DNA from 4 places in the Massilia sp. NP310 genome. Region 4 is predicted to be linked to each of the others. Evidence: predicted binding sites of a transcription regulator. Region 4 holds the regulator's gene; each other region holds the start of a gene.

What was found. The regulator sigma-54, encoded in region 4, starts transcription at its own class of promoters, with help from an activator protein. The targets are predictions, from matches to a motif close to TGGCANGNAANCTGCTTT.
Positions count from the first base shown of each region.
Region 1: a site for sigma-54 is predicted at 3,059-3,076, ahead of KY496_RS21755 (circularly permuted type 2 ATP-grasp protein). Genes of this name have one in related genera too.
Region 2: a site for sigma-54 is predicted at 3,827-3,844, ahead of KY496_RS00425 (CmpA/NrtA family ABC transporter substrate-binding protein). Genes of this name have one in related genera too.
Region 3: a site for sigma-54 is predicted at 3,578-3,595, ahead of KY496_RS25585 (choice-of-anchor E domain-containing protein). Genes of this name have one in related genera too.

Region 1 is NZ_CP080379.1:4,936,700-4,942,487, reverse strand. It holds gene KY496_RS21765 (putative zinc-binding metallopeptidase) at 1-517, shown strand, start outside; gene KY496_RS21760 (alpha-E domain-containing protein) at 596-1,621, opposite strand; gene KY496_RS21755 (circularly permuted type 2 ATP-grasp protein) at 1,623-3,035, opposite strand; gene KY496_RS21750 (DUF2126 domain-containing protein) at 3,199-5,788, shown strand, end outside.
Region 2 is NZ_CP080379.1:89,202-94,989, reverse strand. It holds gene KY496_RS00445 (PAAR domain-containing protein) at 1-51, shown strand, start outside; gene KY496_RS00440 (hypothetical protein) at 353-610, shown strand; gene KY496_RS00435 (ABC transporter ATP-binding protein) at 632-1,444, opposite strand; gene ntrB (nitrate ABC transporter permease) at 1,460-2,377, opposite strand; gene KY496_RS00425 (CmpA/NrtA family ABC transporter substrate-binding protein) at 2,407-3,576, opposite strand; gene KY496_RS00420 (hypothetical protein) at 4,379-4,573, shown strand; gene KY496_RS00415 (hypothetical protein) at 4,653-4,967, shown strand; gene KY496_RS00410 (ABC transporter ATP-binding protein) at 5,127-5,788, shown strand, end outside.
Region 3 is NZ_CP080379.1:5,787,141-5,792,928, forward strand. It holds gene KY496_RS25575 (pitrilysin family protein) at 1-2,592, shown strand, start outside; gene KY496_RS25580 (SDR family oxidoreductase) at 2,696-3,487, shown strand; gene KY496_RS25585 (choice-of-anchor E domain-containing protein) at 3,650-4,342, shown strand; gene KY496_RS25590 (YvbH-like oligomerization domain-containing protein) at 4,431-4,622, opposite strand; one part of gene KY496_RS25595 (IS3 family transposase) at 4,641-5,734, opposite strand; one part of gene KY496_RS25595 (IS3 family transposase) at 5,734-5,788, opposite strand, start outside.
Region 4 is NZ_CP080379.1:4,732,329-4,738,116, reverse strand. It holds gene KY496_RS20860 (DUF5694 domain-containing protein) at 1-451, opposite strand, end outside; gene KY496_RS20855 (enoyl-CoA hydratase/isomerase family protein) at 536-1,621, opposite strand; gene hpf (ribosome hibernation-promoting factor, HPF/YfiA family) at 1,745-2,104, opposite strand; gene KY496_RS20845 (RNA polymerase factor sigma-54) at 2,180-3,520, opposite strand; gene KY496_RS27475 (hypothetical protein) at 3,575-3,655, opposite strand; gene lptB (LPS export ABC transporter ATP-binding protein) at 3,667-4,419, opposite strand; gene lptA (lipopolysaccharide transport periplasmic protein LptA) at 4,431-4,979, opposite strand; gene lptC (LPS export ABC transporter periplasmic protein LptC) at 5,027-5,632, opposite strand; gene KY496_RS20825 (HAD family hydrolase) at 5,643-5,788, opposite strand, start outside.

The DNA of each region.
Region 1 (5,788 bases), 200 kb from region 4:
TGAAAGCGGCCATTACTATTTCGACCGCCTGGTGGCCGGCAGTCCGTGGATCGACGAGTATCGCGCCCTGTTCGGCGACGAGCGCCAGGATTATGGCGAAAGCCTGAAGCGCCACTACGAAAATGGGCCGCCGGAAGACTGGGCGGAGCGTTTCGTGAGCAGCTACGCCAGCTCGCACCCGTGGGAAGACTGGGCCGAGACCTGGGCCCACTACCTCCACATGATCGATACGCTGGAGACGGCGCACTCCTGCGGCCTGCAGCTCAAGCCGCGCAAGGCCGACGAGCCCGCGCTCGACGGCATCACCCTGCCGACCAGGACCGACGCGTTCGACGATACCCTGAGCGACTGGTTCGCGCTGACGTACGTGCTCAACAGCCTGAATCGCAGCATCGGGATGCCGGACTCCTATCCGTTCACGCTCAGCCCGCCGGTACTGGAAAAGCTGCACTTCGTGCACCGGGTCGTGCGCGCCCAGATCAAGCAGGCGACGGCGCCAGCCAAGCCGGGCGCCTGAGCCGACGCACCGTCATGATGCCCGCGCCGCCGCTTTCCCCCGAAACGGTGCGGCGCGCGCCATGCCGGTGCGCCCGGCTTACGCGGTCTGGGTCTGGGTTTGCGTCATTCCGCCCAGGGTCTGCGTCTGCGACTGGGTCTGTCCTTCGTCGGGCAAGGCCGGCTCGATCGGGATCAGGAAGTCGCGGCTGATGCCGTTGCCCAGCGCGTCGACCGACGCCAGGAAGCGGGTCAGGAAGGCGTGCAGGCCTTCTTCGAGGATGGCGCTGATCGGGGACGATTGCAGCATGGCGTACAGTTCCACGGCCAGGCGCTCGGTATCGTGCGACTGCGCATTGCGCACGTCCTTCAGGTTGGCCACCACGGCGGCCATGCACGCCGCCAGCGAGCGCGGCATTTTCTCTTGCAGTATCAATAGTTCGGCCACCCGTGTCGACGTGATGGCGTCGCGGTAGACCTTGCGGTAGGTTTCGAAGGCGGACACCGAGCGCAACAGCGCCGCAAGCTGGTAGAACTCCGCCTGCGTCCCGGCCTGGACCGCATCATGCGCTCCGAACCTGAACTTGACGTCGAGGATGCGCGCCGTATTGTCGGCCCGTTCCAGGAAGGTGCCGAGGCGGATGAAGTTGAACGCCTCGTCCTGCAGCATGGTGCCCAGCGTGACGCCGCGCGACAGGTGCGAGCGGTACTTGACCCATTCCAGGAACTGGCCGGGATCGTGCTCGAAGGTGCGGTTCTTGAGATGCTTCTGCAGCATCAGCCAGGTCGTGTTCTCGGTTTCCCATACTTCGGTGGTCAGGGCGCCGCGCACGGCGCGCGCATTCTCGCGCGATGCGCGCAGGCAGCTGGTGATCGAGGACAGGTTGTCCGGATCGCGCACCATGAAGTCGATCACGTCCTTCTGCGTGAGCGCCGGGTACTTGGCCTCGAACTGCGCTTCCAGCTCGGACACGCCCAGCATGCTGCGCCAGCCCTGCTGCTCGGCCTGCGCCGACTGCGGCATCAGCGAATACTGGACCCGGACATCGAGCATGCGGGCCGTGTTTTCGGCGCGCTCGGTGTAGCGGGCCATCCAGAACAAGTGGTCTGCGGTGCGGCTCAACATCTTAGTTCTCCAGTATCCAGGTATCCTTGGTGCCGCCGCCCTGCGACGAATTGACCACCAGCGAACCTTCCTGCAGCGCCACCCGGGTCAGGCCGCCCGGCACCATCGACACGGTCTTGCCCGACAGGACGAAGGGACGCAGGTCGATATGGCGCGGCGCGATGCCCGATTCGACATAGGTCGGGCAGGCCGACAGGGCCAGCGTGGGCTGGGCGATATAGCCGTCCGGGTTGGCGATCAAGCGCTCGCGGAAGGCCTCGATCTCGGCGTGGGTCGAGGCCGGCCCGACCAGCATGCCGTAGCCGCCGGCGCCGTGCACTTCCTTCACCACCAGCTCGGGCAGCCGCGACAGGGTGTAGGCCAGGTCTTCCTTTTTCCGGCACTGGTAGGTCGGCACGTTGTTCAGGATCGGCTTTTCGCCCAGGTAGAATTCGATCATGTCCGGCACGTAGGGATAGATCGACTTGTCGTCGGCCACCCCGGTGCCGATGGCGTTGGCCAGGCCGACCCGCCCGGCGCGCACCGCGTCGAGCAGGCCCGGCACGCCCAGCGTGGACTCGGGGCGGAAGGCGCGTGGATCGAGATAGTCGTCGTCGATCCGGCGATAGATGACGTCGACCTGCTTCGGCCCGCGCGTGGTGCGCATGTAGACGGTGTCGTCGCTGACATACAGGTCTTGCCCCTGCACCAGCGCCACACCCATCTGCTGGGCCAGGAAGGCGTGTTCGAAATAGGCCGAGTTGTGCATGCCCGGCGTGAGGACGACCACGGTCGGGTCAAGCGGTCCGTCCGGCGCCACGGTGCGCAGGTTGTCGAGCAGCAGGTCGGGATAGTGCTCGACCGGCGCCACGCGGTTGCTCGCGAACAGGGCGGGAAACAGCCGCATCATCATCTTGCGGTTTTCCAGCATGTAGGACACGCCGGAAGGCACCCGCAGATTGTCTTCCAGGACGTAGAACTCGCCCTCGCCCGCGCGCACGATGTCGACGCCGGCGATATGGGCATAGATGTTTGAAGGCACCTTGACGCCCTGCATCGCGGGCCGGTACTGCGCATTGTTCAGGATCTGTTCGGGCGGGATGACGCCCGCCTTCAGGATATCCTGGTCGTGGTAGACGTCGTGCAGGAAACGGTTCAGCGCGGTCACCCGCTGCACCAGGCCGGCCTGCAGCCGGGCCCATTCGGCGGCGTCGATCACGCGCGGAATGATGTCGAACGGGATCAAGCGCTCCTTGCCGGCGTTGTCGCCGTAGACGGCGAAGGTAATCCCCACCCGCTGGAAGGTCAGTTCGGCTTCGGCACGTTTTTGCGCGATCAGTTGCGGCGACTGCAAGGCAAGCCACCGCGCAAACGCGTCGTAGTGAGGCCTTGCAATTGCCGCAGAGGAATACATTTCATCGTAAAAGTTCGGCATCGGATCCTCCAGTGGCATAGGTGCAATCAAGAAACGTGCCAGCTCGGCGACGCCGCACGATCGAATTATATTGCGGGTATGAATCATGCTTGTGCACAGTTGAAACAGGTATATATCGATGTGCTGGTATCGTTCGTGACCACCCCTATAAAGGCACTCCCGCATGGCTATCCGTATCGCGCTGCACCACAAGACCAGTTACCGCTACGACCGGCAAGTCGCCCTCTCGCCGCATGAGGTGCGCCTGCGTCCGGCGCCGCATGCGCGCACGCCGATCCTGTCGTATTCGCTGTCGGTGCTGCCGCAGGAGCATTTCATCAACTGGCAGCAAGACCCCTACGGGAATTACATCGGCCGTTTCGTGTTCCCGGAAAAAACGGATACGCTCGAGTTCACGGTCGACCTGGTCGCCGACATGACCGTCATCAATCCCTTCGATTTCTTCATCGAACAATATGCGGAGCATTTTCCCTTTGTGTATCCCGAGCAGTTGCAGGGGGAACTGAGCGCCTACGCGCAGCCCGAGCCGGCCGGCCCGCTGCTGCTGGCATGGGTAGACGCGGCGCGGCGCGAGCTGCTGGCGCAGCCGATGAACACCACCGACTTCCTGGTGGCGATCAACCAGCGCCTGCAGCGCGACATCGCCTATCTGCTGCGCATGGAACCGGGCGTGCAGACGCCGGAACACACGCTCGAGAAGCGTTCCGGCTCCTGCCGCGACAGCGGCTGGCTGCTGGTGCAGATCCTGCGCACGATGGGGCTGGCGGCGCGTTTCGTTTCCGGCTACCTGATCCAGCTGCGCGCCGACCAGGAGGCGCTCGACGGTCCGAGCGGCGCGCTCGAAGACTTCACCGACCTGCACGCCTGGACCGAGGTGTACATCCCCGGCGCCGGCTGGATCGGGCTCGACCCGACCTCGGGCATGCTGGCCGGCGAAGGCCATATTCCGCTCGCCTGCACGGCGCTGCCCTCGTCGGCGGCGCCGGTGACGGGGTTCAGCGACAAGGCCGAGGTCACCTTCATCCACGAGATGACGATCACCCGCATCCACGAAGACCCGCGCGTAACCAAGCCGTATTCGGACGCCGACTGGGAGGCCATCGACCGCCTGGGCCGGCAGGTCGACGCCGACCTGCTGGCCCAGGACGTGCGCCTGACCCAGGGCGGCGAGCCCACCTTCGTCTCGATCGACGACATGGACGCGCCGGAGTGGAATACCCAGGCCCATGGCGAGCGCAAACGCGCGCTGGCCGGCACGCTGGCGCAGCGGCTCAAGAATCATTTCGCGCCCGGCGGCCTGCTGCACTACGGCCAGGGCAAATGGTATCCGGGCGAACCGCTGCCGCGCTGGGCGCTGAACATCTTCTGGCGCGTCGACGGCGAGCCGCTGTGGCGCGACCCCGGCCTGTTCTCGGAAGAACACGTCGACGACGGCTATGACGCCGGGGACGCCCGCCGCTTCACCGCCGCGCTGGTCGATGCGCTCGGCCTGCCCGCCGGCAGCGCCATCCCCGCCTATGAAGACGTGCTGCTGCAGGCCCAACGCGAGCAGGCGCTGCCGCCCAACCTCGATCCCCTGCGGGCAGACCTGGACGCGCCGGAGGAACGGCGCCGGCTGGCGCGCCTGCTCGAACGCGGCCTGGGCCAGGTGGCCGGCTACGTGCTGCCGCTGCAGGCCGCGCCCGGCGCCGGCTGGCGCACCTCGGCCTGGCCGCTGCGGCGCGAACACCTGTACCTGCTCGAGGGCGACTCGCCGATCGGCCTGCGCCTGCCGCTGGCCACGCTGCCATGGGTGCCGCCGCGCGAACGCGATCCCGGTTTCGAGGTCGACCCGTTCGCCCCGCGCAGCGCCCTGGTGGCCGCGCACCACGCCGCGCAGCCGGCGCCGGACCGCGCGGCCGTCCAGCCTGCCTCTCCCTTCGCGCCGGACGCACGCGAGGTGATCCACACCGCGCTGTGCGTCGAAGTGCGCGCCGGACGCCTGCACGTCTTCATGCCGCCGCAGCAGCGCCTCGAGGATTACCTGGCGCTGGCCGGCGCGGTCGAGGCCACCGCCGCCAGGCTCGGGATGAAGCTGCGGATCGAAGGTTATGCGCCGCCGCGCGACCCGCGCATCAAGCTGCTCAGCGTCACGCCCGACCCGGGCGTCATCGAAGTCAATATCCATCCGGCCGCTTCGTGGAACGAGCTGGTGCACAACGTGACGACCCTGTACCAGGAAGCGCGCCTCACCCGCCTGGGCACCGAGAAATTCATGCATGACGGCCGCCACACCGGCACCGGCGGCGGCAACCACGCCACCCTGGGCGGCGCCAGCGCCGAAGACAGCCCGATGCTGCGCCGTCCCGACCTGCTCAAGAGCCTGATCACCTACTGGCAGATCCACCCGGCGCTCTCTTACCTGTTCTCGGGCACCTTCATCGGACCGACCAGCCAGGCGCCGCGCGTGGACGAGGCGCGCGACGACAACCTGTATGAACTGGCGATCGCCTTCCAGCAGATGGACAAGGTGCTGCCGACGCTGCAGCCGGGCGACAAGCCGTGGATGGTCGACCGCCTGCTGCGCAACCTGCTGGTCGACCTGACCGGCAATACGCACCGCGCCGAATTTTCGATCGACAAGCTGTATTCGCCGGACGGCCCCACCGGCCGCCTCGGCCTGGTGGAGTTCCGCGCCTTCGAGATGCCGCCGCACGAGCGTATGAGCCTGCTGCAAATGCTGTTGCTGCGGGCCCTGGTCGCGCGCTTCTGGC
Region 2 (5,788 bases), 1.4 Mb from region 4:
ACGGAATGCGGATGCAAGCTGATCGGCAGCCTGCCTGCAACGGTCGGTTGAAGGCCTTGCGAGGTCTTGGCTTGTCAATCAAAGACTACCTTGCCAAGCAGATGACGGCCATACCAGCCGCTCTATGTAGCGCCAATCGCTGCAGGCCATGGGCAGACATGACCAACTCACCATGTGACGCACTTGTTATGTGACTCCCGATAAGCTACTATTCCCTCCCCTTGGCTTAGCGCTGGTTCAAGCCCAGCACACTGCCCACCGAGGATTCAGTAGAAACGTCAGCCTTCGGGCTGGCGTTTTTTCTTTCAGCTTATCCTGTCATCCCCCCCACTCGCACAACGACGACCGCGCCATGACCTACGAAGACTTCCTCGACGAAGTAACAACCCTCCTCACTGAAATCTACAACCTGAGCGACGAAGCCGCGATCAAGCTGGTGGTCGACGCACAGGCCAACGACTACTTCGTCACGCACGACGACAAAGAAGAACTGCGCACCGTCGCCCAGGCCAAGCGCGACGCTGTCGCACTGTACGAGGCCAAGCAGAACCGGAATCAAACCCAGCGCAAGCAGCAGCAGCGCCAGGTGCAGAAGAAAAAACCCGCCTAATTCCCTGCCTGAGGCCGCCGCTTACGCCGCTTCCACCGCCGGATGCGCCTGCTTGCGATACAAGAACTCCAGCACCGCCTTGCGATGCTCCGTATAGCGCGCATCCTGCGCCAACGCGACCCGATCACGCGGCCGCGCCAAGCCCACCTCGACGATCTCGCCAATGGTCGCCGCCGGCCCATTGGTCAGCATCACGATCCGATCCGACAGCAACACCGCCTCGTCCACATCGTGCGTCACCATCACGACCGTGGATCTGGTCGCCGCCACGATCTTGAGCAGCTCGTCCTGCAAATGGGCTCGGGTGAGCGCATCGAGCGCGCCGAACGGCTCGTCCATCAGAAGCACCTTCGGCTCCATCGCCAGCGCCCGCGCGATGCCGACCCGCTGCTTCATGCCGCCCGAGATCTCGTGCGGCCGCTTGCCCTCCGCGCTCGACAACCCCACCAGCGCCAGCGCAGCCAGCGTCCGTTCGCGCAGCTGGGCACGGGTGTCACTGGCGCCAAACACCCGCTCGACCCCGAGATGAATGTTCTCGTAACACGTCAACCACGGCAGCAGCGAATGATTCTGGAACACCACCGCCCTCTCCGGCGACGGCCCCGCGATCTCGCGATTGGCGCACAACAGCACGCCCGCCGTCGGTTTCAACAAGCCGGCAATCAGGTTCAGCAAGGTCGACTTGCCGCAGCCCGAGTGCCCGATCAGCGTGATGAACTCCCCCTTGCGCACCGCCAGGTCAATCCCCTGCAACGCCTGGAACACGCCCTTCTTCGTATGAAACGCCATCTCCACGCCGGTGATGTCGATGAACCTGGTTTGAAGGTCTTCCATGATCGCGCTCCTTAATCAGTTAGCCACTTGTTCGTGCGTCAGCGCCCGCGCCAGCGCCACCAGCGCCTGCTCGAGCAGCAGCCCCACCACGCCGATGACGACGATCGCGATGATGATGTTCGCCACGTTCAGGTTGTTCCACTCGTCCCACACCCAGAAGCCGATGCCCACGCCGCCGGTCAGCATCTCGGCCGCCACGATCACCAGCCATGCGGTGCCGATGGCGAGGCGCACGCCGGTCAGGATGTAGGGCAGCGCCGACGGCAGCAGGATCTTGGTCAGGATCTTCCACTCCGACAGGTTCAGCACGCGCGCCACGTTCATGTAGTCCTGCGGCACGCGCTGCACGCCGACCGCCGTGTTGATGATCATCGGCCAGATCGAGCAGATGAAGATCGACCAGATCGCCGCCGGGTCGGCCGACTTGAACACCAGCAGGCCGATCGGCAGCCAGGCCAGCGGCGAGACGGGTTTCAGCAGGCTGATGATCGGGCCGAACATGCCGCTCACAAAACGCACCCGCCCTATGATGAAACCCAGCGGAATGCCCACCAGCGCCGCCAGTCCAAAACCCACCGCGACCCGCTTGAGCGAGGCCAGCACATTCCAGCCAATGCCCTGGTCGTTCGGGCTGTTGTGGTAGAACGGATCGGCGAACAGCTTCAGCGCCTCCTGCAAGGTCGCCAGCGGCGACGGGAAGGTCTCGTTGCGGGTGGCGATCAGCTGCCACACCAGCACCACGAAGGCGATGCCTACCAGCGGCGGCAGGACCGCCTTCACCGCTCGGGCGAACGGCTGCGCGCCGCGCACAACGGGCGCCGGCTTGCGGACCGGAGACGCGGCGAGAGGCACATCCGCCGCAAGCGGCAGCGTCACGACAGTCGCGCCGCCACCGGTCGATGCATGGTGTTCGGATTTCAGGATAGCGTTCATGGCATTCCCCCATTCAAACAAGATGAAAATCAGACCCTGACCTTGAACGAAGCGGCATAGGCTTTCGGGTCCTTGCCGTCCCAGACGCTGCCGTCCATCAGCTTCGAGCTGCGCATCGGGCTGGATGGCACCGGCGCCTTGGCAAGGGTCGCCGCGTCCTTGTACAGCGCGATCTGGTTGACCGCGCTGGCCACGGCCAGGTAGTCGGGGTCCTGCTTGAGCAGGCCCCAGCGGCGATGCTGGGTCATGAACCACATGCCGTCCGACAGATACGGGAAGTTGACCGCGCCGTCGTTGTAGAACTTCATGTAGTTCTGGTCGTCCCAGGTCTTGCCCAGGCCGTTCTGGTAGCGGCCCAGGATGCGCTGGTCGATCGCGTCCTTGCTGGTGTTGACGTACGATTTGGCGGCGATGACCTCGGCCATCTTGTTCTTGTTGGCCATCGAGGCGTCGATCCAGCGGCTGGCCTCGATGATCGCGGCCATCATGGCGCGGCAGGTATTCGGGTGCTTCTTCGCGAACTCCAGCGTCGAGCCCAGCACCTTTTCCGGGTGGTCGCGCCAGATGTCCTGGGTCGTGATGGCGGTGATGCCGATGCCGTCCATGATGGCGCGGTGCCCCCAGGGTTCGCCCACGCAGAAGCCGTCCATGTTCCCGACCCGCATATTGGCCACCATCTGCGGCGGCGGCACCGTGATCACCTTGGCTTCCTTCATCGGGTTGACGCCGTTGGCCGCCAGCCAGTAATACAGCCACATCGCATGGGTGCCGGTCGGGAAGGTCTGGGCGAAGGTGAAGTCGCGTTTTTCGGCGCGCATTAGCCTGGCCAGCGACTGGCCGTCGACCGCGCCCTTGTTAGCCAGCTGCTTGGAGAGCGTGATCGCCTGGCCGTTGTTGTTCAGGCCCATCAGCACCGCCATGTCCTTGCGCTGCCCTCCGATGCCCATCTGGACGCCATACAGCAAGCCGTACAGCACGTGGGCCGCGTCCAGGTCGCCGTTGGCCAGCTTGTCGCGCACGCCGGCCCACGACGCTTCCTTGCTCAGCACGAATTTGACGCCGTACTTCTTGTCGAAGCCCAGCACTGACGCCATGACCACCGACGCGCAATCGGTCAGTGGAATGAAGCCGATCCTGATCTCGGTCTTTTCCGGCTTGTCCGACCCCGCCGCCCACACGCCGCCCGTTGCCAGCCCCATCAAGCTTCCTCCCGCTACCAGACCTGCGCCATGAATGACTTTCCTGCGCGTGACATCGACTTCGCCGACGCCCGTCGTCGCTACGCTCTTCGCTTCAAGCTTCTGATTTTTCATCGCAATCCCAATGTGGTCAGGCAAAAAAAAAGACGCGTACCGACATGAACGCATTCATGTTCCGGTAGACGTCATTGTCTTGTGGGTGCTGCCTTCGTTGGCGGCACACGCAGCGCTCCGTTGCGCTGATGCTGATTACGCAATCTTCATGCCAGGAAGCGCGCAGAGGGACGCGCCCAAAACTGCACCGCCAGCGCACCGTACGATGGCGAGAATGGCGCACTGCGATTGCGCATCGCATCATTTTGGACGAGCTGTTGCGTCCGCTCAGCGAAGCTGCAAATACACCCTTCAACTCGCTGGCACGGCATGCTAGGATGGACTGTTTCTATAAGAAAACACCAGTTGTCAATCGTGCGGCCCTTGTCTATACGTGGCATGCATGTAAAATAAATAACGTCCCGAACGCAGCCCGACTTGAAGGTCTTGCTCCCGTCCCGGGTCCCGAATTCGACGCTTTGTACTGGCATCCGCATGTCACGCATTCACTGTCCGCCCTACCCCAGCCCGCGTTATCCCAACGACGTGGCGGTGCGGCCCAGTTGCCACAGTTGCCAGACAGCCCTTCTTCCTGCCCAGCGCGCCCCGCGCGCCTGAACGGCACACCATCTTCGTATTACGCCCGGCTCACGCCGGCCATTCATCATCTACTTGCCAGTCTTCATTCGAGACGGCGCTGGAGTCAACCATGAACACCGAACATACCGAACGCCACCATTCTTCCATCCATGCCGCGACCGCGGTCGACCGCAGCAACCCACAGGCGCCGAAACGCGGCATCGCCAAGGACATCGTCTCCAACGGCCGCCGCCTGCGCACCCGCATCGGCGTCATCGCCGCCGCCTGCATCGGCCTGACCGCGCTGCTGATCGCTTTCGAGTAAGCCTCGATTGGTGCGACCCGGTTGTCGGCTCGATGTCCGCTGGGCTATACTGCCCCGCATCAACGTCAATCGGGATCGCATGCAGTTCCAGGCCGCCAGCTTTCAGCAGATGAGCGCACCCCTGCGCCGGGTGCTGGCCTGCCTGTGCGCGCTGATCCTTGCCCTGCAACTCGTGGGCGCCTCGTTCCACGACCATGACCTGTCCGAACAGCTGTCCGACTGCGTCAGCTGCCAGCTCGCTTCCCATTCCACAGCCGACCTTCCCGCGGCATCGCCACAACTGCTGGCGATCTTCCTCGTCATCGCCTACGTCCTCGCACGCCTGCCGCGCCCCGCGCCGGTCGTCCTGCGCCGCTACCTGATTCCTTCCCGCCAGGCGCCTCCGCGCCACTGATCCGCCTCCAGAACCCGTGCAGGCCGGCCCGCGCCGGCTTGCGGGCGCGCATGCGCTTTCGCGCACTGCGTGCATCCCGCGCGCGCCGCCGCCGGCTTTCACGCCGCGACGCGCGTGTGGCCTGTCGCTCCCGCTTCACCACAAAGGACCACGATGACCATGAATACCCCTGCCCTGGAGGCGAACGGCGTGACCGTCGCCTACCAGTCCGCGCCCGTGCTGCGCGACCTGTCCCTGCGCGTTGCGCGCGGCGAGATCTATGCCCTCCTGGGCGGCAACGGCGCCGGCAAGTCGACCACCATGAACACCTTCCTCGGCTTCACGGCGCCCCGCTCCGGCAGCGTACGCGTGTGCGGCATCGACGTCGCCGCCGACCCGCTGGCCGCGCGCGGCCAACTGGCCTATGTGCCCGAGAACGTGGCCTTGTACGAGCATCTGGACGCCCGCGAGAACATCGAATACTTCCTGCGCCTGGCGGGCAGCAGCTGGAGCAAGGCCGGCATCGACGCGGCCCTGGACGCCGTGCGCCTGGACGCCTCGGCCTGGAAACGCCGCCTTGGCGGCTATTCGAAAGGCATGCGCCAGAAGGTCGCGATCGCGCTGGCCGTGGCGCGCCAGGTGCCGGTGCTGCTGCTGGACGAGCCCACCACCGGCCTCGATCCGCAGGCCACCAGCGAGTTCAACGCCCTGCTGCAGGGCCTGCGCGGGCGCGGCAGCGCGATCTTCATGGTCACCCACGACCTGCTGGGGGCGGCCGAGGTGGCCGACCGCATCGGCTTCCTGGAGCGCGGCCACATCAGCCATGAAGTCGCGGCCGGCGG
Region 3 (5,788 bases), 1.1 Mb from region 4:
AAAGTGCTGTTGTTCCCGGACGCCTCGCGTCCCACCGTGACCGTGAACGTCACTTACCTGGTCGGTTCGCGCCACGAGAACTATGGCGAGACCGGCATGGCCCACCTGCTCGAGCACCTGCTGTTCAAGGGCGCGAAGAACAACCGCGACATCACCAGGCAGTTCTCCGAGCGCGGCATGCAGTTCAACGGCACCACCTCGCTCGACCGCACCAATTACTACGAGGTGTTCCAGGCCTCCCAGGAAAACCTGGACTGGGCCTTGCAGATGGAGGCCGATCGCATGGTCAATTCCTTCGTATCAAGCAAGGATCTCGCGTCCGAGATGACCGTGGTGCGCAACGAGTACGAAGCCGGCGAGAACGAGCCCGGCAACGTGCTGTTCAAGCGCATGCAGAGCGTCGCCTACGACTGGCACAGCTATGGCCGCTCGACCATCGGCAACCGCAGCGACATCGAGAACGTGCGCATCGAGAACCTGCAGAATTTCTATCGCACCTATTACCAGCCCGACAATGCGGTGCTGCTGGTGGCCGGCCAGTTCGACCAGCACGCAACTTTAGCGAAGATCAACCGCCTGTTCGGCGCGATCCCGAAACCGAAGCGCAGCCTGCCGGCCTTCTGGACGGTGGAGCCGACCCAGGACGGCGAGCGCAGCTTCGCCGTGCGGCGCCAGGGCGATATGCAGTTCGTGGCCGTCGGCTACAAGATCCCGTCCGACCTGCATCCCGAAGCCGAGGCGCTCGGCTTCGCCTCCGAGATCATGGGCGACGCGCCGAACGGGCGCCTGCACAAGCTGCTGGTCGAGACCGGCAAGGCCAGCCAGGTGTTCAGCTTCGGCCAGACCGGCTACGCGCCGGGCCTGCAATTCTTCGGCGCCGTGGTCAAGCTGGGCGAGCCGATCGAGCCGGTGCGCGAGGCGCTGGTCCAGGCGGTCGAGGAACTCGCCAGCAAGCCGCCCACCACCGAGGAACTGGAACGGGTGCGCCGCTCCTGGCTGAACACGATCGAACGCAGCCTGAACAATCCGCAGGCGGTGGGCGTGGCCCTGTCCGAACCGATCGCCCTGGGCGACTGGCGCATGTATTTCGTGGGCCGCGAGCGCGTGCAGAAGATGACGGCCGAACAGGTCGCCGCCAGCGCCGGGCGCTATTACCTGCGCAGCAACCGCACGGTCGGCACGTTCATCCCCGAAGAAGCGGCGAAGCGCGCCGAACTGCCGCCGGCGCCCACGGTGCTTGATGCCATGAAGGACTTCAAGCCGGCCGTCTCGACCCTGGTGGCGGAGAATTTCGATCCGAGCCAGCACAACATCATGAAGCGCACCACCTTGACGACCGCCGGCGGCGTCAAGCTGGCCCTGCTGCCGAAAAAGAACCGCGGCGAAACCGTGACGGTCGACCTGCGCCAGCACTTCGGCGACGAGAAAAGCCTGTTCGGCCAGGGCACGACCCAGGCCCTGACGAACCTGATGCTGACGCGCGGCACCACCCGCTACACGCGCGCCGAACTGGCCGACGCCTTCGACAAGCTCAAGATCGCCGGCGGTCCGACCCATTTCCAGACCACGCGCGAACACCTGCCTGAAGCGCTCAAGCTCATGGCCCACGTGCTCAAGGAGCCGGCTTTCCCTGAATCCGAGTTCGAGCAATTGCGCCAGCAACTCGTGGTTGGCATCGAAGCGGGCCGCAACGAGCCGCAAAGCGCCGCCGTGCGCGCGCTCAGCCAGCATTTCAACCGCTATCCGCGCGGCGACATCCGTTACTCGCCGAGCCTGGAAGAACAGCTCGACGACGCCAGGGCGGCGCGGCGCGAGGACGTCAAGGCCTTCCACGCGCAGTTCTATGGCGCCAATCCGGCCGAGATGGCCATCGTGGGCGACTTCGATCCGAAGGAGATCACACCGCTGGTCAATACCCTGTTCGGCGCCTGGCGCGCACCCCAACCGCACGCGCCGGTGCTGGTCGCGCATGCCGAGGTGGCCCCGGTGGCGCGCACCCTGAATACCCCGGACAAGGAAAACGGTTTCTATATCGCGCGCCTGAACCTGGACCTGAACATCGACGATGCGGACTATCCGGCCTTGACCTTGGCCAACTACATCTTCGGCGACGGCGGCCTCAAGTCGCGCCTGATGGACCGCATCCGCCAGCGCGATGGCCTGTCGTATGGCGGCGGCTCGGACGTGTCGCCGGGCACCCTGGACCGCGCCGGCAGCTTCACGATCAATGCGATCGCGGCGCCGCAGAACCTGGCCAGGCTCGACGCCGCCGTGCGCGCGGAACTGGCGCGGGCGCTCAAGGATGGCTTCACTGCCGAGGAGCTGGCCGGCGCCAAGTCGGGCCTGATGCAGCAGCGCCTGCAATCGCGCTCCAACGATGGGGCGCTGGCATCCGGCTGGACCTCGTTCCTGTATCGCGGCAAGACCTTCGAGGCATCGGCCGAGCTCGAACGCAAGATGCAGGCGGTGACCCTGCCTCAGCTGAATGCAGCATTCCGCAAGGCGATTGATCCGGGTAAGCTATCGGTATTCATGGCGGGCGACCAGGCCAAGGCAGGCGGCGCGGCGACACCGTCAGTCACTATGCCGTAACTACAACAGTTTCCTGACAAAAACTCTCTGGATTGTGACAATGCACGAAGCCATGCGTTAAAATGTTTCTTTTCAGAAGCAAAAGTTTCATCCAGGGAGCATCATGAAGGCCATCAGCAAGCAGCAGCCGGCGAGCGGTTTCTCGTTCACCGGCAAGGTCGTTTTGGTCACCGGGGCCGCCAGTGGCATCGGTCGCGCCATCGCCCTGGCGTTCGGCCGCGCCGGCGCCTGTGTCGTGGTGGCCGACGTCTCGATCGACGGTGGACACGCCACCGCGGCGATGATCGTCGAAAACGGCGGCAAGGCGCTGTTCGTGCAAAGCAACGTCACCCGTGCCGGCGACGTCGAAGCCCTGGTCGACAAGACCATCAATTACTACGGCCGTCTCGACTTCGCGATCAACAATGCCGCGGTCGAGGAAGAGCGCCAGCCGCTGGCCGACGCCGACGACGAGCAGTTCGACCGCATCATGAACGTCAACGTCAAGGGCGTCTGGCTGTGCATGAAATACCAGTTGCGCCAGATGCTCAAGCAGGGACACGGCGCGATCGTCAACATGGCCGGCATCGCCGGCCTGGTCGGCAGCCCGAACCATGCGATCTATGGCGCCAGCAAGCACGCGGTGGTCGGCCTGACCAGGAGCGCCGCCGCCGAATATGCGCGCGAGGGTATCCGCGTCAATGTGCTGTGCCCGGCCGCGGTCAAGACGCCGATGCTGGCGCGCGCCTTCGAGCGCGATCCGGCGATCGAGAAGAAGCTCAAGGCGGCGCATCCGATGGGGCGTTTCGCCGAGGCGAGCGAGGTGGCGCAGGCCGCCCTGTGGCTGTGCTCGGACATGGCGTCGTATGTGAATGGCCATGAGATGGTGGTCGATGGCGGGTTCACCGCCGTTTGAGCAGTTTTCTTGTTGGAAATCTTTACAGCGCGGGGCGTATTGACGCTCCGGGAAAGTTCAAGTCTCTGTTTTTAATCAAGTATTTCTTAGTGGCATAAATTATGCTTATTGGTTGCAACGTCGCCGTATGGTCCCGACGTCCATCCAACTAGTGCGATCAACTTGAAAAAGACTTTCGCCGCACTGGCGCTCGCAGCCGCCCTGATCCCTGTCGCCAGCGTCCAGGCTGCCACGATCAGCTTCAGTGATGCCGCTGCGCTCAAAAAGACCAACTGGACCAATACCCTCAGCTTTGGCAAGTTCGATACCGGCCTGGGCACCCTCAATTCGATCAGGTTCGATTTGAGCGGCCTGATCCAGGGCACTGGCAGGGCCGAGAGCGACGATGAGGAAGCGACCACGGTCAACCCGAGCCTGGCGTCGATCCTGAAGCTGTCGCGTCCGGACGGCAGCCTGCTGGTGCTGAGCAATCCGGTATTCAACCATGTCTTCGAGTTCAGCGCAGGCGACGGCGACATCGATTTTGCAGGCACTTCCGGCGGCAGCACCGGCCTGGTCACGGCCAACGCGCATGACTTCTTCCTGAGCACCAGTTCCAGCGATTTCGCCCTGTTCTCGGCGCTGGGCGGGGGGCAGATCAATCTGTCGCTGAAAGCGACCGGCGCATCGGGTGCGAACGGCGCGGGTAACCTGGCAGCCATTTTCCAGACCTTCGCGTCTGGCAATGTGAATGTGACCTACGACTACACGCCATTTGCGGTCGAAGTGCCGGAACCGGCAAGCCTGGCGACCATCCTCGCAGGCCTGGGCCTGATGGGCGCCGTGCGCCGCCGCCGCGCCGGCAAGCCTGCCTGATTGCAGGCGAGGCGGCAGCGCCGCATGAAAAAACCACCATCCCGGCGCACGCCGGCATGGTGGTTTTTTGTTGGCGGCGACCGCTGCGTCAGTTGTGGATGTATTTGGCGAACACGTCGCTGAAATCGCGTTTGGTGTGGGTGTCGAGCATGGCCGTATTCAGCGCTTCCAGCAGTTCGCCGTACTGGCTGACCAGGCTGCCCGCGCCGGGGGCGATATTGAGCTTGTGGACCGAGGCGGTGGCATCCAGCGTGCGCAGCGCATTGTCGGTGTTTGTCAACGTAGTTGTCGCGTCACCTCACGCGACCTGCCGTAGTTCCTCTGGTCGAATCCGTTCCGGATTCAGCCAGACCTGACTATCCAGATTCCAGTTCCTGACATCCCGCGACCAGCGCTGCGGATTACGGTTCTTCGCTTCTCGATATACCTGTTCGCGATACTCCAGAATCGCTTCAGCCTGGCCGCCATGACGTTGTGCCGGCGTCACGAATTTCAGGCCGCTGTGCTTATGCTCCTGGTTGTACCATCGCACAAATTTCTGCGTCCATGCCCGCGCGTCTTCCAGCGTCGCAAACGGCTGGCGCGGGTAGTTCGGTCGATATTTGCAGGTCCTGAATAACGACTCTGCGTAGGCGTTGTCGTTGCTCACACGCGGCCTGCTGAACGACGGTGCAACGCCGAGTTGCTCCAATGTGGCCAGCATGGTCGAGCCCTTCATGGCGCTGCCATTATCCGAGTGCAGTACCAGCGGTCGGCCGGCCAATCCCTCAGCCAGGCTGGCCCTGCGCATCAGCCGCGCCGCCGATTCTGCCGACTCCGCCTCGTGGACTTCGTGACCGACAATCTTGCGGCTGTAGATGTCGAGCACCATGTACCAGTAGTGGTACTTGCCTTTGATCGCAGCCGGCAGCCACGTAATGTCCCAACTCCACACCTGGTTCGGCGCTATGGCGCAATGGCTCGTGACCACGCGCTCACTCGGCTTTTTGGCCTTGCCACGATGGTGCTGCTGCGAGGCCGACTTCAAGACACGGTAGAAGCTCGACTCCGAAGCCACATAGATGCCTCGATCGGCCAGCGTCGGCACGATCTGACTCGGCGGCAGACTGGCAAATTCCTCGCTGTTGGCGACAGCCAGAATCTCGGTACGCTCGTCTTCGGTGAGCTTGTTGGCCGGCTCAGGCCTGACGCTAGTTGGGCGGCTGTCGACGGCTACAGCATCATCTCCGCCCCGCACCCAGCGCTGAAACGTGCGCAGGGTGATGCCGAGTTCACGACAAGCCGGTGACAGCCGGCTGCCTGCAGCTTCGGCTTCACGGATCAACGCAACACATGACAGGCGATCTGGGGCGCTGATCAGTCTTCCTCTTTGTCCCCCCAGATCGCCTGGGCTTTTTTTCGCAGGATCAGCAACGCTGCTGCTTCAGCCAGCGCCTTCTCCTTGCG
Region 4 (5,788 bases):
CGGCCAGGAACACGGCCGCCAGGCGCCGTCGCTGGGCCGCCGACGGCGCCGCCGGCCAGGCGGCCAGCAGCCGTTCGGCCTCGGCGGTGGCCTGCGGCACGTCGAGCCCGGTCGCCGCCCTGGCCGGCGCGGTATCCCAGCAATAGCCGTCGACCGCCTCCTGGTAGCGCACCGCATAGCGGCGCATGAAATCGCACTGCGGCCCGGAGCGGTCCTCGACCGCGATCGCCTGCGGCTTCCAGGCGGCGAGCCGGTCGTTCAGCGGGGCCAGGCTCGACGTCTGGAAGGTCTTGGGCAGGTGCGCCAGGTGGGGCGAGCCGAGCACCATGATCTCGTTGACCGGCCCTGTCGTTGGGCCCTTGAGCCGGCTCGGATCGAAGGCGGGCTGGTAGTCCTGCGCGGCGGCGGCGCAGGACAAGGTCATCGCAATCAGCAAGGCACGCAGGCGCATCGGGTTTCCTTTCAGGTCATGAAGACCCGATGTTCACACCTCACCGATATGGTGTCACGCAAAAATGGATATGCACGCAGCGGATTATGCGAGATGCCTGAGCGGATGCGCATGCTCCGGCCACACCGGGTCGAAGAAGCGCGCCACCATGTCGGGCGTCACCTGATCGAGCGAAGGCGGATTCCATCGCGGCGCATTGTCCTTGTCGATCACCAGCGCACGCACGCCTTCCAGCACTTCGCCATGCGCGAAATTGTGGCGCACTAGCGAACGTTCCATGCGCAGGCAATCGGCCACGGACAGCTGCGCGCCGCGCGCCAGCAGTTCGTGGGTCACGCACATCATCAGGGGCGAGCGCTGGCGCATCGCCGCCAGGGCGCGCTGCGCGAACAGCGTCTCGTCGCCTTCGAGCGAAGCCATGATCGCGGCGACCGAGGCGGCGCCGAAATGCGCATCGATCAGCTGGCGCTGGGCCTGCAGTTCGCCGTTGCCCGCCTGCGGCGCGAACGGCGCCGCGAAAGCGCGGATCGCCGCCGGCAGGTCAGCGCCGGGTGTGGACGCAATCAAGGCATGCAGGGCCGGCAGCTCGGCGCCCGGCACGAAGACATCGGCCAGGCCGATATGGAGCGCGTCGGCGGCGCCGATCGTCAGCCCGGTCAGGCCCAGGTAGTTGCCGAGCTGTCCCGGCGCATGCGACAGGAAGTGGCTGCCGCCGACGTCCGGAAACAGGCCGATGTTCACCTCGGGCATGGCCATCTTCGTGCGCTCGGTCACGATGCGCAGGCCGCAGTCCGGGCCGCCCTGGGCGATGCCCATGCCGCCGCCCATCACGACGCCATCCATGATGGCGATGTAGGGCTTCGGGTAGAAATGGATCAGGTGGTTCAGCGCGTATTCTTCGGTGAAGAAATCCTCGAGCAGCGCGCTGCCGCCCATCGGCGTCGCATGGCCGACCTCATGGAAGAAGCGGATGTCGCCGCCCGCGCACAAGGCCTTCTCGCTGCTGCTGGTCAGTACGACCGCGTCGACCTGCCCGTCATGGCGCCAGGCGCGCAGCACAGTGGTGAGCGCGCGCACCATCTCGAGCGACAGCGAATTGAGCGCCTTCGGGCGGTCCAGGGTGATGATGCCGGTGCGGTTGGCGACGCGGGTCAGGACGTGGTCGGTCATGGCGTAATCCGTAATGGAGAGACATGCATTTTACCGAACACACGATACGCGTCATATCGGGGAGCTGGATGCAAAAAGGGCGTCCCCTCAGACGCCCTTAGCTAGTGTGAGCCCTGCGCCTGATCAGGCGACAGCAGCGTCTTCGCCGCCGTTTTCCGGCAGGCGTTTGATCGAGGTACGGCTATGGTCCTTCAGCATTTGCTTGTGTTTCAGGATCTGTCTGTCCAGCTTATCCATCAGCGTGTCGATCGCGGCGTACAGGTCTTGCGCGACGCTTGCCACGTGCAGGGTCTTGCCCGACACCTGGACGTTGATCTCTGCTTTCTGCCTTTTTTCTTTTTCAGTGAGGTTGTCGACGGCCAGGAAGACGTGGGTGTCGATCACCTGGTCGAAATGGCGAATGATGCGCTCGAGCTTATTCTGAACGTATTCACGGATGGCGGGGGTTACTTCGAGATGATGGCCACTGATTGTGAGGTTCATACACACTCCTTTGAAAAGGTTGCACCGTGTGGACCACACCAACGCGACAAGGCACGACGGGTGTGGACGGCGCAGTTACAAGGACTTGCGGAGGCTTACAGGGGGTATCTTGAGGGCTTCACGGTATTTTGCAACCGTCCGGCGCGCGATGACCATGCCTTGTTCCCCGAGCATCTCCGCGATCTTGCTGTCGGACAATGGGTTCCTAGGGTCTTCTGCTCCTGTCAATTGTGCGATGAGCGCACGGATTGCCGTCGAGGATGCTTCGCCTCCCGCCTCGGTGGCAACGTGGCTGCCGAAGAAATACTTCAACTCAAACATGCCGTGCGGGGTCAGCATGTATTTCTGCGTTGTGACACGAGAAATTGTGCTCTCGTGTAGGCCTAGTGTATCAGCTATCTCACGTAAAACAAGGGGCCGCATGGCAACCGCGCCATGGGAGAAAAAGTTGCGCTGGCGCTCGACGATCGCCTCCGCCACGCGCAGGATGGTGTCGAATCGCTGGCGCATATTCTTGATGAGCCACTTCGCTTCCTGCAACTGCGCGCCCATCTGCGCTTCGCTCTTGCCCTGCTTGAGGAGGCTCGCGTACAGGCTGTTCACGCGCAGGCGCGGCATCACGTCCGGGTTCAGGGTGACCGCCCAGCCGCTCTTGGAACGGCGCACGATCACGTCCGGCACCACGTAGTCCGACACGTTCGAAGCGAACGCCGCGCCCGGATGCGGATTGCATTGGCGCACCACGGCCTGCACCTCGCGCAAGTCTTCGTCGTCGCAGTCGAGCGCTTTTTTCAGCTTGCTGTACTCGCGCTGGGCGAACCAGCTCAGGTAACCCTCGACGATGGTCAGCGCCATGCGCCGCGTCACCAGCGGCACGCCCGGCATGCGCCGGATCTGCAGCGCCAGGCACTCGGCCGCGCTGCGCGCGCCGACGCCCACCGGATCCATGCTCTGCACCAGCGCCAGCGCGCAGCGTAATTCGTCGATCTCGATCTCGAGTTCTTGGGGCAGCCTGGCGTGAATCTCGTCGAGCGGCTCTTCCAGGTAGCCGTTGTCGTCCAGCGCATCGATCACCAGCTCGGCCAGCGCACGGTCGCGCGCCGACAGGATGGCTTCGCGCACCTGTTCCATCAGGTGTTCGCGCAGCGTGATGGCGCAGGCTTCCAGTTGCGGGCGGCCGTCCTCGTCCTCGCCGCCGCCGGACGATGGCGCGCCGCTGTCGCTCCAGTCGGCATCGACGCGATCGTTGTCGGCGCCGCCCTCGAAACCCTCGCCCTCCTGCGCAGGCGCACCCTCACCCTCGGCCTGCTGGCCGGGCGCCGGCGGCGCTTCGCCGTTGGCGGGCGCATTGTTGATGGCGCCATCGGCCAGCAGGCGCACCGATCGGTCGAGCGGATCGTCGAGCCGCTCGAGCAAGGGGTTATCGCCCAGTATCTGCTCGATCTCCTGGTGCAGCTCGAGCGTCGACAGTTACAGCAACCGGATCGACTGCTGCAGTTGCGGCGTAAGCGCGAGGTGCTGCGAAGTGCGAAGTTGCAGGGACTGTTTCATCTAGGCGTCGCTCACATGCGGAAGTGTTCACCCAGGTACACGCGGCGCACCGACTCGTCGGCGATGATGTCGTCAGGACGGCCGGAGGCAAGCACCGCGCCCTGGTTGATGATGTAGGCGCGGTCGCAGATGCCGAGCGTCTCGCGCACGTTGTGGTCGGTGATCAAAACACCGATCCGGCGCTCCTTCAGGAAGCGCACGATGCGCTGGATCTCGATCACGGCGATCGGGTCGACGCCGGCGAACGGTTCGTCGAGCAGCACGAAGCGCGGATTGGTCGCCAGCGCGCGCGCGATTTCCACGCGGCGACGCTCGCCGCCCGACAGCGACAGCGCCGGATTCTCGCGCAGCTTCTCGATCTGCAGGTCGGCCAGCAGGGTGTCGAGGCGCTCGTTGATCTGGTCTTTCGACAGCGGCTTGCCGTTGTCCTTCTGCAGCTCGAGCACGGCGCGGATGTTCTCTTCCACCGTCAGCTTGCGGAACACCGAAGCCTCTTGCGGCAGGTAGGACAGGCCCAATACGGCGCGGCGGTGGATCGGCAGGCTGGTGATGTCGGTGCCGTTGATGTCGATCGAGCCGGCGTCCGACGGCACCAGGCCGACGATCATGTAGAACGACGTGGTCTTGCCGGCTCCGTTCGGGCCCAGCAAGCCGACCACTTCGCCGCATTCCACCTGCAGCGACACGTCGCGCACCACCAGGCGCTTGCCATAGCTTTTCTGCAGGCCCTTGACGACCAGGGTGCTGCGATCGCCCAGCTCCATCGGAATCGCCGTCATTGGGCGCCTCCGGCGGGTGCGCGCTTGGGCGCCAGGATCAGGGTGCCGCGGCCGCCGCCGGCGACGCTCTTGCCGCTTTCGTCGTTGCGCACCGTGGCCACTTCCTTGCGGTTGTCGTAGGAAATGAAGGGGCCGGTGATCTGGTTGGTCATGCGCGCGCCTTCGAGTTCGCGCACGACGGCGTTGGAATACAGGCGCACCAGTTCCGACCGCTCGTCGTACTCGATGCGCTCGGCCTGGCCGTCGACCCACAGGTCGGGACCGCCGTCACGCTTCTGGCGGAAAGTGGCGACCTTGCCGCCGGCAGCGGTGAGGGTCACGCTCATATAGCCTTCCGGGCTTTCCTTGACCAGGGCGCGGTCGGACTTGAGCACCAGGGTGCCGCGGGTCAGCACCACGTTGCCGGTCAGGATGCGGGTGCCGGTCACCTCGTCGATGTCGAGCGAATCGAAGTTGATGACCGCTTCCTTGAGCGAATCGGCGCGTTCGGCGGCCGCGGTCAGCGACAGCAGGGAAAGGAAGGCGGCGACAAGTAGTTTTTTCATGGTTGGTGGATACGGGTCTCTGGTTGGCACGCGGCGTTTCTGGAGGATCAGCGCTGGCGTGGCGGATAGACGATCTGGCCGCGGCTGGACAGGTGCAGCTGCATGGTCGCATTGTTGGCGACCATGCCGGTGCCCTTGACGCTGGACGCGCCGAGCTGCATGTCGATCGGCAGATCGGTCTTCAGTATTTCTTCGTCCGGCAGCACGGTGAGCGCCTGGGTGCGCACGTGCAGCGATTCACTCTGCGCGGTCTTGGGGCGCTGCAGGTCGACGTCGCCGATCAGCTCGACCCGGTGCTCCTGGTGATGGATCTGCGCGTTCTTCGCGACCACCGTCATCGGCGGGCGGCCCGGCTCGACGCCGCGCAGCACCGGCGCCTCGACGTGCGACACGTCGCCGCGCGGAATATGCTCCAGGCGCTTGCCCGACACCAGGTAGCTCGGCTGGCCGTTCTCGGTCATGCGCACGAAGGAGAAGTTCTCGACGATGTAGTCCGGTTCGTCCGGCGGTCCGCCCAGCTGGGCGTCGATGTCGGACCCCTGCATCAGTTGCAGCAGCCAGAAGCTGCCGAAGGCGAAGAAGGTGCCGATGACGATCATCGCCAGGAGATTCCAGCGGTGGGCGGTGCGCTTGTTGACGACGACGGTAGCCATTTTTAAAGCCTCAGGCGAAGTACGGCGCGAGCGCCTGGTCGTAGGTGCCCTGGGCGCGCATCACGAGGTCGCACACCTCGCGCACCGCGCCGCGCCCGCCGGCGTTTTTCGTTACGTAGTGCGCGCGGTGCTGCACCTCCGGGTGGCCGGACGGCA